3 regions of the Pinisolibacter sp. DMC100 genome follow, and region 1 is predicted to be linked to each of the others. Evidence: riboswitches for the same ligand, from Rfam matches in the RefSeq annotation. Region 1 holds a riboswitch; each other region holds the start of a gene.
The links. A riboswitch is a leader RNA that binds a small molecule or an ion and turns the genes downstream of it on or off. The one in region 1 is predicted to bind cobalamin.
Positions count from the first base shown of each region.

Region 2: linked by a shared signal. The riboswitch ahead of ACT541_RS13565 (energy-coupling factor ABC transporter permease) and the one ahead of bluB (5,6-dimethylbenzimidazole synthase) in region 1 are both predicted to bind cobalamin.
Region 3: linked by a shared signal. The riboswitch ahead of ACT541_RS09965 (DUF1636 family protein) and the one ahead of bluB (5,6-dimethylbenzimidazole synthase) in region 1 are both predicted to bind cobalamin.

Region 1 is NZ_JBQUZT010000002.1:118,338-121,540, reverse strand. Features, by position in the region: gene ACT541_RS09535 (hypothetical protein) at 1-1,035, shown strand, start outside; gene bluB (5,6-dimethylbenzimidazole synthase) at 990-1,703, opposite strand; cobalamin riboswitch at 1,856-2,045, opposite strand; gene ACT541_RS09525 (dicarboxylate/amino acid:cation symporter) at 2,137-3,203, opposite strand, start outside.
Region 2 is NZ_JBQUZT010000003.1:97,682-100,884, reverse strand. Features, by position in the region: gene ACT541_RS13580 (NnrS family protein) at 1-409, shown strand, start outside; gene ACT541_RS13575 (copper chaperone PCu(A)C) at 485-982, opposite strand; gene ACT541_RS13570 (hypothetical protein) at 1,075-1,464, opposite strand; cobalamin riboswitch at 1,566-1,816, shown strand; gene ACT541_RS13565 (energy-coupling factor ABC transporter permease) at 1,919-2,584, shown strand; gene ACT541_RS13560 (energy-coupling factor ABC transporter substrate-binding protein) at 2,581-2,883, shown strand; gene cbiQ (cobalt ECF transporter T component CbiQ) at 2,867-3,203, shown strand, end outside.
Region 3 is NZ_JBQUZT010000002.1:220,040-223,242, reverse strand. Features, by position in the region: gene ACT541_RS09970 (acetyl-CoA hydrolase/transferase family protein) at 1-1,191, opposite strand, end outside; cobalamin riboswitch at 1,750-1,962, shown strand; gene ACT541_RS09965 (DUF1636 family protein) at 1,998-2,414, shown strand; gene cobW (cobalamin biosynthesis protein CobW) at 2,411-3,203, shown strand, end outside.

The DNA.
Region 1 (3,203 bases):
CTGATGGCCGGCCAGATCCTCGCCCGGCCGCACGCGCTCGCCTGGTTGCCGACGGTCCTGTGGACGCTCGGCCTCCTCCGTGCGGCGGAAGAGGCCCGCGCGCCCCGCCCCGCACTCCTCCTGGTGATGGTGGTCTGGGCCAATCTCCACGCCTCCTGGCTCTTCGGCCTCGGCGTCGTGCCGATCGTCGCGCTCGAGGCGCTGATGCGGGCCGATCCGGCCGATCGCCGCGGTCTCGCCCTGCGCTGGGGCCTCTTCGGCCTCGCCGCGGCGTTGGCGACGCTGGTGCATCCCTACGGCTGGGGCACCTGGAAGGCCGCCTTCTCGGTGATCGGCATCGAGGGGCTGCAGGATTCGATCATGGAATGGCGGCCGCAGAGTTTCGCCGGCTTCAACCCGCTGGAAGCGGTGCTGCTGCCGGTGATCGCGTTGCTCGCCACGGCGGGCGCCCGCATCCCGCTCGCGCGGCTGCTGCTGCTGCTCCTGCTCTTCCACATGGCGCTCGCCCATGTCCGCCACACCGCGCTGCTGACGCTGGTCGGCACGCTGGTGGCGATCGAGCCGATCGCCGCCCGCATCGGCCGGCCGGACGGCGACGTCCCGCCCCCACCGCGGGCCCTGACGATCGGTGCCCTCGTCCTCGCCCTCCTCGCCGCGGCGACGCTGCCGCTGCGCGACATCGCCCCGCCGCGCGACAATGCCCCCGCCGAGGCCCTCGCCGCCGCCCGTGCCGCCGGCGTGACCGGCGCGGTGCTGAACGACTACGGCTTCGGCGGCTTCCTGATCGCGCGAGGGGTCCCGACCTTCATCGACGGCCGCACCGAGCTCTACGGCGGCAAGCGCGTCGCGCTCTATCGCAGGGCGGTGTCGCTGCAGGGGCTGTCGAGCTTCGACAAGGTCTTTTCCGATCCGAAGATCGGCTGGACGCTGCTGTCCACCGGCACGGCGGCGATCGATCTCCTCGACCGCTCGCCCGGCTGGCGCCGCGTCTACGCCGACGAGGTCGCCGTGGTCCACGCCCGCATCGTGCCCTGATCGTCGGCGGCGCGCTGCCCCCACGCCTCTTCGAAGACGAGGTCGTCGAGCGACAGCCGCTGCCGCCATCCCCGCTGCTCCAGTTCCGGCGAGGCGAAGGCGGCGTCGACCCGGCCGAGACAGAGGCAGGCGACGATCTCGATCGCCTCCGGAATGCCGAGCACGGCGCGCACCCGGTCCTTGTCGAGGATCGAGACCCAGCCGACGCCGATGCCTTCCGCCCGAGCCGCCAGCCACAGGTTCTGCACCGCGCAGACGCAGCTGTAGAGATCCGTCGCCGGATCGGCGCTCCGCCCCAGCACCACCGGTCCAGCCCGATCGCGGTCGCAGGTGACGACGACGACGACCGGCGCCTCGCGCAGCCCCTCGAGCTTCAGCCGGCGATGGATCGCCGCCCGGTCGTCCGGGAAGAGCGCCGCCTCGCGCTCGCGTGCCTCGAGGAAGGCGTCGTGGAGCTGCGCCCGCACCGCCGGATCGCGCAGGACGAGGAAGTTCCACGGCTGCATGAAGCCGACCGACGGCGCCCGGTGCGCCGCCTCGAGCAGGCGCCGCAGTACATCCGGTTCGATCGGATCCGGCCTAAACTCGCCGCGCACGTCGCGCCGCGTCGCGATGGCGCGGTAGACGGCGGCGCGATCGGCCTCGTCGAAGGCGGAGAAGTCGGCCATGACGAGACCGTCGCCCTCGGGCGGGACGGCGGACGACGACGACGACGGCGACGGCGACGGCGACGCATGATCGCCCGCGGCGGCGGGCGCGAAGGTGGTGCGCGACATCGATGATCCCCTCGTGTCGACGCGACCCGGCGCCGACCAGACGCTGGGACCTCTTCGGCTCGGCCGGTCTCCCGACTGAGGATCACCCCGCTCCGACGCCTTCCCGGTCGCCCGGTGGCTCTCCCCTCGCGGGGTGTCGGAGCAGTCCCCCTTCACGGTGTTGGGCACGTCGCGGACTTCCACCGCGTTCCCGATTCTCCCGCGTGGGCGGGCACCGAACCGCCGCGAGGGATGCCACGTCCGCGGGGTTTCCGGAAGTCCGAAACGAAAGAGCCCGCCCGGATCGCTCCGGGCGGGCAGGTCTTCTCGGGAGAAGGTCGACCGATCACTCCGCCGGAGCGGCCTCGGTCTGGTCGGCACCGGCCGGGGCGGCGACCGCCTTGGTCGGGTTCAGCGCGGCGTGGAGCTTGTCGCGATCGAGCTCGCCCTCCCACCAGGCCACGACCACGGTGGCGACGCCGTTGCCGATGATGTTGGTGAGCGCGCGGCATTCCGACATGAACTTGTCGATGCCGAGAACGATCGCCATGCCCGGGACGAGGCGCGGATCGACGACGGCGAGGGTGGCGGCCAGCGTCACGAAGCCGGCGCCAGTGATGCCCGAGGCACCCTTCGAGGTCAGCATGGCGACGACCAGGATGATCAGCTGCTGCTGGAAGGACAGGTCGAAGCCGAGCGCCTGGCTGATGAACAGCGTGGCGAGCGTCATGTAGATGTTGGTGCCGTCGAGGTTGAACGAGTAACCCGTCGGAACCACCAGACCCACGACCGGCTTGGAGCAACCGGCACGCTGGAGCTTGGCCATGATCTGCGGCAGGGCGCTCTCCGACGAGGAGGTGCCGAGCACGATCAGCAGCTCGTCCTTGATGTAGGCGAGGAACTTGAAGATCGAGAAGCCGGCGATGCGGGCGATGGTGCCGAGCACCAGGAAGACGAACAGCGCGGCGGTCAGATAGAAGGTGGCGATCAGGCCGGCGAGATTGCCGAGCGCCTGCGGGCCGAACTTGCCGATGGTGTAGGCCATGGCGCCGAAGGCGCCGATCGGGGCGGCCTTCATGACGATGCCGATGACACCGAACACGCCCATCGCGACGTCGTCGATCAGGGTGCGCACCGGCTTGCCCTTGTCGCCGAGCATCATCAGCGCGAAGCCGAAGAGGATCGAGAACAGCAGCACCTGCAGCACGTCGCCCTTGGCGAAGGCGCCGACGACGCTGTCCGGGATGATGTTCATGACGAAGTCGACCGACTTCTGCTGCTTCTCCGGCGCGGTGAACTGGGCGACCGCGGCGGCATTGCCCTGGCCGTGGAAGCCGTGGCCGGGAGCGACGATGTTGCCGACGATGAGGCCGATGGCGAGCGCGAAGGTCGAGACGATCTCGAAGTAGATCA
Region 2 (3,203 bases), on a different contig from region 1:
TCTCGCCCGCTGGGCCGGCTGGCGGACGACCGGCGAGGCGCTGCTGGTGGTGCTCCACGTCGCCCGCGTCTTCGTCGGCCTCGGCTGCCTCGCTCTCGCGGCGAGCATCGCCGGGGCGAACCTCGCCCCGACCGCAGCGCTCCACGCCTGGACGGTCGGCGCCATCGGACTCACCACGCTGGCGGTGATGAGCCGCGCCAGCCTCGGCCACGCCGGCCTGCCGCTCCACGCGACGCGGCCGATCGCGGCCCTCTACGTCGCCTGCACCGTCGCGGCGCTCGCCCGCGTCGCCGCCGGCTTCGGCTGGGCCGAATTCGCGCTGCTGCACGTGGCGGCGCTCGGCTGGATCGTCGCCTTCGGCGGCTTCTTCGCCATCTATCTGCCGATCCTCACCCGCCCCCGCGACTGAGGCGGCACGGACGCTTCCGGCAAAGAACGAGGGCGGCCCCGAGGGCCGCCCTCTTGCGTCGCGTCGCGCCGCCGATCAGTGGCCGGTGTGGTTCATGCCGCCGCCGGAATGGTCCATCGGCTTCTGCGCCTCGACGTCGAAGTCGACGTCGACCGAGCCGGCCTTCTCGAACACCAGCGTGCCCTTGAAGGCCTTGCCCACTTCGATCGGCCCGCCGAGGCCGATGAACATCACGTGGAAGCCGCCCGGCTTCAGCTCGACGGTCTTGCCGGCGGGGATCTCGATGCCCTTGTCGAGGGCACGCATCTTCATCACGCCGCCGTCCATCGACATTTCGTGGATCTCGACCGTCTTGGCGACGTCCGACTTCACCGCCACCAGACGATCGTCGGTGGTGCCGGTGTTCTTGACCGTGAGATAGCCGCCGCCGACCGGCGCCGCCTTCGGCGTGGCGCGGCTCCAGGGATGGTCGATCTCGAGGTTGCCGACCTTGTAGCCGTGGGCGAGCGCCGCACCGGCCGAGAGGAGGAGAGCGAGGCTGGAAGCGAACGCGAGGGTCCGGATGGTCTTCATGGGATCAGTCTTTCGCGTGGGGTGCGATCGGGCCGCGCCGCGTCGGGCGTCCGGGCCGTCGCCGGGAAGGAAAACGTCGGTGGATGGGCGGATCACGCCGCCGGCGGACCGCGTGCCGTCGCCCGCGGCGCGAGGACCGTCGTCCCCGCCTCGTCCCGCCACGCCAGCCGCTCGACCGCGACGAGCCGCGGCGCCGGCACCTCCGCCGCCGCCACGGCACCGAGACCGGGCGCGGAGAACAGCACGCAGGTGCCGCAGAAGTGATCGGCGTGGTCGACGCGGTGGCCGGCGATGTCTTCCGCCGCGCGTGCGGCGTCGACCGGCGCGGTGCAGATGCCGGCGACCGCGATGCCCGATCCTTCGACCAGATCGGCCGCGGTGACGAAGCCCGGCAGTACCCGCGGCGCGAAGGCGACGAGCACCAGCGCCACCGCGAGCGTCGCGGCGGCGACAAGGCGCTTCCATCGTCCGGGCGTCCACATCGTCATCACCCGACCATGACGGCGAAGACCGCGTCTCGTCAATCCGTCGCGGTCCCGCCCCCTCGCCCCGGCCGGCCCTTGCGCCGATCGCGACCGACGTCTACGATTCCGGGTGTGATGGTGCCGCGTCGGAGTCCTCCGAGGCGGTGAAAAGGGAACACGGAAGGGCCGAATCGCGCCCGAGCCGTGGCCGCCCCCGCGACTGTGAGCGGCGAGGGGTCCGGACGAAGATCGCCTGCGGGCGATCGGTCACTGATCGCCCCCGAGACCACCCGGGGGAGCACGATCGGGAAGGCCGTCCGGATCTCGACGACCCGCGAGCCAGGAGACCTGCCATCCGCATGAGCGTCGTTCGCGTCCCTCGGGCGGGGTGTCCCGGTAGGCGTTGTCGGAGTGTCCCGCGTCGCGGGCCTTCGCTTCACGGGCGACGCGCTCGTAGATCGAGGTGGAAGACATGCACATCATGGAAGGCTTCCTGCCCGCGCCGCACGCGCTCGGCTGGACGCTGGTCTCCGCTCCCTTCGTGGTCGGCGGCTTCGTCTCGTTGCGCCGCACCCTGCGCGAACGCCCCGAGGCGCGCCTGACGCTGGCCGCCGCCGGCGCCTTCACCTTCATCCTCTCGGCGCTGAAGCTGCCGAGCGTGACCGGCTCCTGCTCGCACCCGACCGGCACCGGCCTCGGCGCCGTCCTCTTCGGCCCCGCGGTGATGGCGCCGATCGGCGTGATCGTGCTGCTGTTCCAGGGCCTGCTGCTCGCCCACGGCGGCCTCACCACGCTCGGCGCCAACGTCTTCTCGATGGCGATCGCCGGCCCCTGGGTCGGCTGGGCGACGTGGAAGCTCGCCTCCCGCGTCGGCCTGCCCGCCACCGTCGCCGTCTTCCTCGGCGCGGCGCTGGCCGACCTCGCGACCTATGTCGTCACCTCCTTCGAACTGGCGCTCGCCTTCCCCGACCCGACCTCGGGCATCGCCGGGGCCTTCGTGAAGTTCGCCGGCATCTTCGCCGTGACGCAGGTTCCCCTCGCCCTGGCCGAAGGCCTGCTCGTCGTCGTCGTCATGAACGCCCTCGTCGGCCGCATTCCCGGCGCCTTCGACGGCAAGATCGCGGAGGCCGGCCGATGACCTCGACGCTGTCCAACCGCACCTCGATCGTCCTCCTCCTCGTCGCCACCGCCATCGTCGCGGCACCCCTGGTGCTGCCCTTCGGCGGCGAGTTCACCGGCACCGACGACATCGGCTCCAAGGCGATCGAGGCGAGCCACCCCGGCTACGAACGCTGGACCAAGCCCTTCTGGGAACCGCCGTCGAAGGAGATCGAGAGCGCGCTCTTCGCCCTCCAGGCCGCGGTAGGCGCCGGCATCCTCGGTTATGCACTGGGCCGCCGCAGCGGGAGCCGCCGTCGCGATGACGCCGATCGATAGGATCGCCGCCGGCAACCGCTGGCGCGACCGCTCGCTCGCCGAGAAGGCTCTGCTCGGGCTCGGCCTTCTCGCCCTCGCCCTCCTCACGCCGCCCTGGCCGACGGCCGTCGCGATCCTCGTGGTCGCGACGCTCGCCGTGACGTGGCGGGCCGGCGTGCCGCTGGCGACGTGGGCACGGCTCCTCGCCGCCCCGCTCGGCTTCGTGCTGACCGGCGCGGCGACGCTGCTCGTCACCATCGGACCGGACGGCATCGGCTGGGCGCCCGGCGGCTTTGCCGCCGCCGCGACCCTGACGCTGCGCGCGAGCGCCGCCGTCGCGG
Region 3 (3,203 bases), 100 kb from region 1:
CGCGAAGTCGCCCGAGCCGCCGATGCCGTTCATGATCGACGTGCCCATGATGTGGGTCGAGTTGACGTTGCCGTAGATGTCGGCCTCGATCATGCCGTTCATGGCGATGATGCCGAGGCGGCGGATGACCTCCGGATGGTTGGAGATCTCCTGCGGGCGCAGCACGATCCGCTCGCGGTAGAAGTCGATGTTGTCGAGGAACTCCTTCGTCGCCTCCTCCGACAGCGACAGCGCCGTCGCCGAGGCGTGCGTCAGCTTGCCCGACTTGATCAGGTGCAGCATGCCGTCCTGGAGCACTTCGGTGTAGGCCGAGAGATTGTCGAAATGGCCGTGCTCGAGATCGGCCATCACCGCGTTGGCGACGTTGCCGACGCCCGACTGCAGCGGCAGCAGATTGGCCGGCAGGCGCCCCATCTTCACCTCGTGGTCGAGGAAGTCGATGATGTGATGGGCGATCTTCTTCGACGTCGCGTCGGGGGCGGTGAAGGCGGTGTTGCGGTCGTGGGCGTCGGTCTCGACGATCGCCACGATCTTCGACGGATCGACGCGGAAGAACGGCTGGCCGATGCGGTCGTGTGCCGTCACCATCGGGATCGGCTTCCTGTGCGGCGGCCGGTCGGTGCCGTAGTAGATGTCGTGCATGCCGGCGAGCGCCAGGCTCTGCCAGGAATTCACCTCGAGGATGATCTTGTCGGCGCAGTCGAGCCAGGTCTTGTTGTTGCCGATCGACGACGACGGGATCAGCAGCCCGTCCTCGGTGATGCCGGCGACCTCGACCACCGCGACGTCGAGCTTGCCGAGGAAGCCGAACCACACCGTCTGGGCGACGTGCGAGAGGTGGATGTCGATGTACTCCATCTCGCCGGCGTTGATGCGCTTGCGGCAGATCGGATCCGACTGATAGGGCAGCCGCATCTCGATGCCGTCGACCTTGGCGAGCGCGCCGTCGAGTTCCGGCGCCGTCGAGGCACCCGTCCACACCTTGACCTTGAAGGGCCGACCCTGCGCGTGCTCCGCGTCGATCCGCTTGGCCAGTTCGATCGGCACCGCCTTCGGATAGCCCGCGCCGGTGAAGCCGCTCATGCCGACGGTCGCACCGTCCGGGATCAGGGCAGCGGCTTCGGCCGCCGTCATGACCTTGGAGAAGAGACGGGAATCGAGAATCCGGGAAGGCTTGGTCGCAACGTTCATCTCGGGGAGGCCCTTTGGCACCGTCGCCTGATTTCGGCGACGAACCGCCTTCTCCGGCGAACCGACGGCAATCGGTCGGCCGGTCACGGCGATCCATGGTTCGGCAGGTTCATCTCGGACGGATCGCCCCGATCCGCCCGGAACATGCTCGCGACCGAAGCCCAGCGCTCTCTCTCGCCCTTGCCCTGCGACGAACGAGCCGCGTCTTTCGATCTCGTCGATTGAAATAACGAGCAACAGCCCCGGCTCGAACCCATACGAAAGCATTTGAAAGCAGTGCAGCATGGATCGCGGCGACAAATCCGCCGTGCAGCCGATTCGGCAATTTCAATGCCTTGCGACCGATTGCTCACAAAATTCGGAACATGATACCGAATATTCGCATTCATGCATTGCTGCACCGCACATGTATGCGAAAATCGCATGTCTCGCGCGCAGGGCGCCGCGTCTGCGACCTTCGGACGAGACGGTGGGCAATCCGACCGTTTTCGGCCGGAAATCGGCGGTCCAAGCGGGCGCTCGCCGGCCGCTTTCCTTGACAGTCGCGTGAAACGCCCCTTATCTCGCCGCGTCGACGGTCCCGCGGGCACTCCCGCGGGCGAAGAGGGAATGCGGTCGAGCCTCTCGGTCCCGAGAAGCTCCAAGCCGCGGCTGCCCCCGCAACTGTGAGCGGAGAGTGCCGACGCCGAATGCCACTGGGTTTCCCCGGGAAGGCGGCGTCAGCGCGATCGATCCGCGAGCCAGGAGACCTGCCGTCGCGCCCGAAATCCCCGACCGCCGGAGGGGCGGAGAAGGAGAGCATCGCCGTGACGACACCCGTATCCCGTCCCGAAACCGCCCGTCCGACGACGGTGCTGGTCTGCGTCAACTGCCGCCGCGAGGGCGACGCCGAGGACGCCCCGCGCGCCGGCCGCCGCCTGCACGACGCCCTCGCCGCCCGTGCAGAGGCGCACGACGACGTCCGCGTCGTCGGCGTCGAGTGCCTGTCGGTGTGCAAGCGCCCGGTCACCATCGGCTTCGCCGACGACACCAAGTGGACCTATCTCTACGGCGAGTTCGACGAGACCGCCGCCGACGAGATCGTCGCCACCGCCCGCCTCTACGGCGAGACCGACGACGGTCTGATCGCCTGGAAGAGCCGCCCGGTCGCCTTCCGCCGCGGCGTCGTCGGCCGCATCCCGCCCTTCGCGGTCGCCACCGCCAATCCGGAGGGCCGCCCGTGAACGCCTTCGCCAAGATCCCCGTCACCATCGTCACCGGCTTCCTCGGCGCCGGCAAGACGACGCTGGTCCGCCATCTGATCGAGAACGCCCGCGGTCGCCGCATCGCCATTCTCGTCAACGAGTTCGGCGACGTCGGCGTCGACGGTGCGCTGCTCTCCGACTGCGGCGACGAGAGCTGCCGCCCCGCCGCCGTGGTCGAACTGACCAACGGCTGCCTCTGCTGCACCGTCGCCGACGACTTCATGCCGGCGATCGAGAGCCTGCTCGCCCTGCCGAACCGTCCCGAGCACATCGTGGTCGAGACCTCCGGCCTCGCCCTGCCCAAGCCGCTGGTGAAGGCCTTCGACTGGCCGGAGATCCGGGCGAAGCTCACCGTCGACGGCGTCGTCGCCGTGGTCGATGCCGCCGCCGTCGCCGACGGCCGCTTCGCCGACGATCCGGCGGCGCTGGCCGCAGAGCGGGCGAACGACGCCGCGATCGATCACGACAATCCGCTCGAGGAGGTCTACGAGGACCAGCTTCTCGCCGCCGATCTCGTCGTGCTCAACAAGGCCGATCTCCTCGGCGATGCCGATCTCGCCGCGATCGAGGCCGAGATCCGCGCCGCCGTTCCGCGCGCCGTGAAGGTGGTGCGCGCGACCGAGGGTCGGGTCGATCCGACCGTCGCCCTCGGCCTCTTCGCCGCCGCGGAAGACGACCTCGCCGCCCGCCCCTCGCACCACGAGGCCGAGGGCGAGGAGCACGACCACGACGACTTCGAGACCATCGTGGTCGACGTCGCCGCGACCC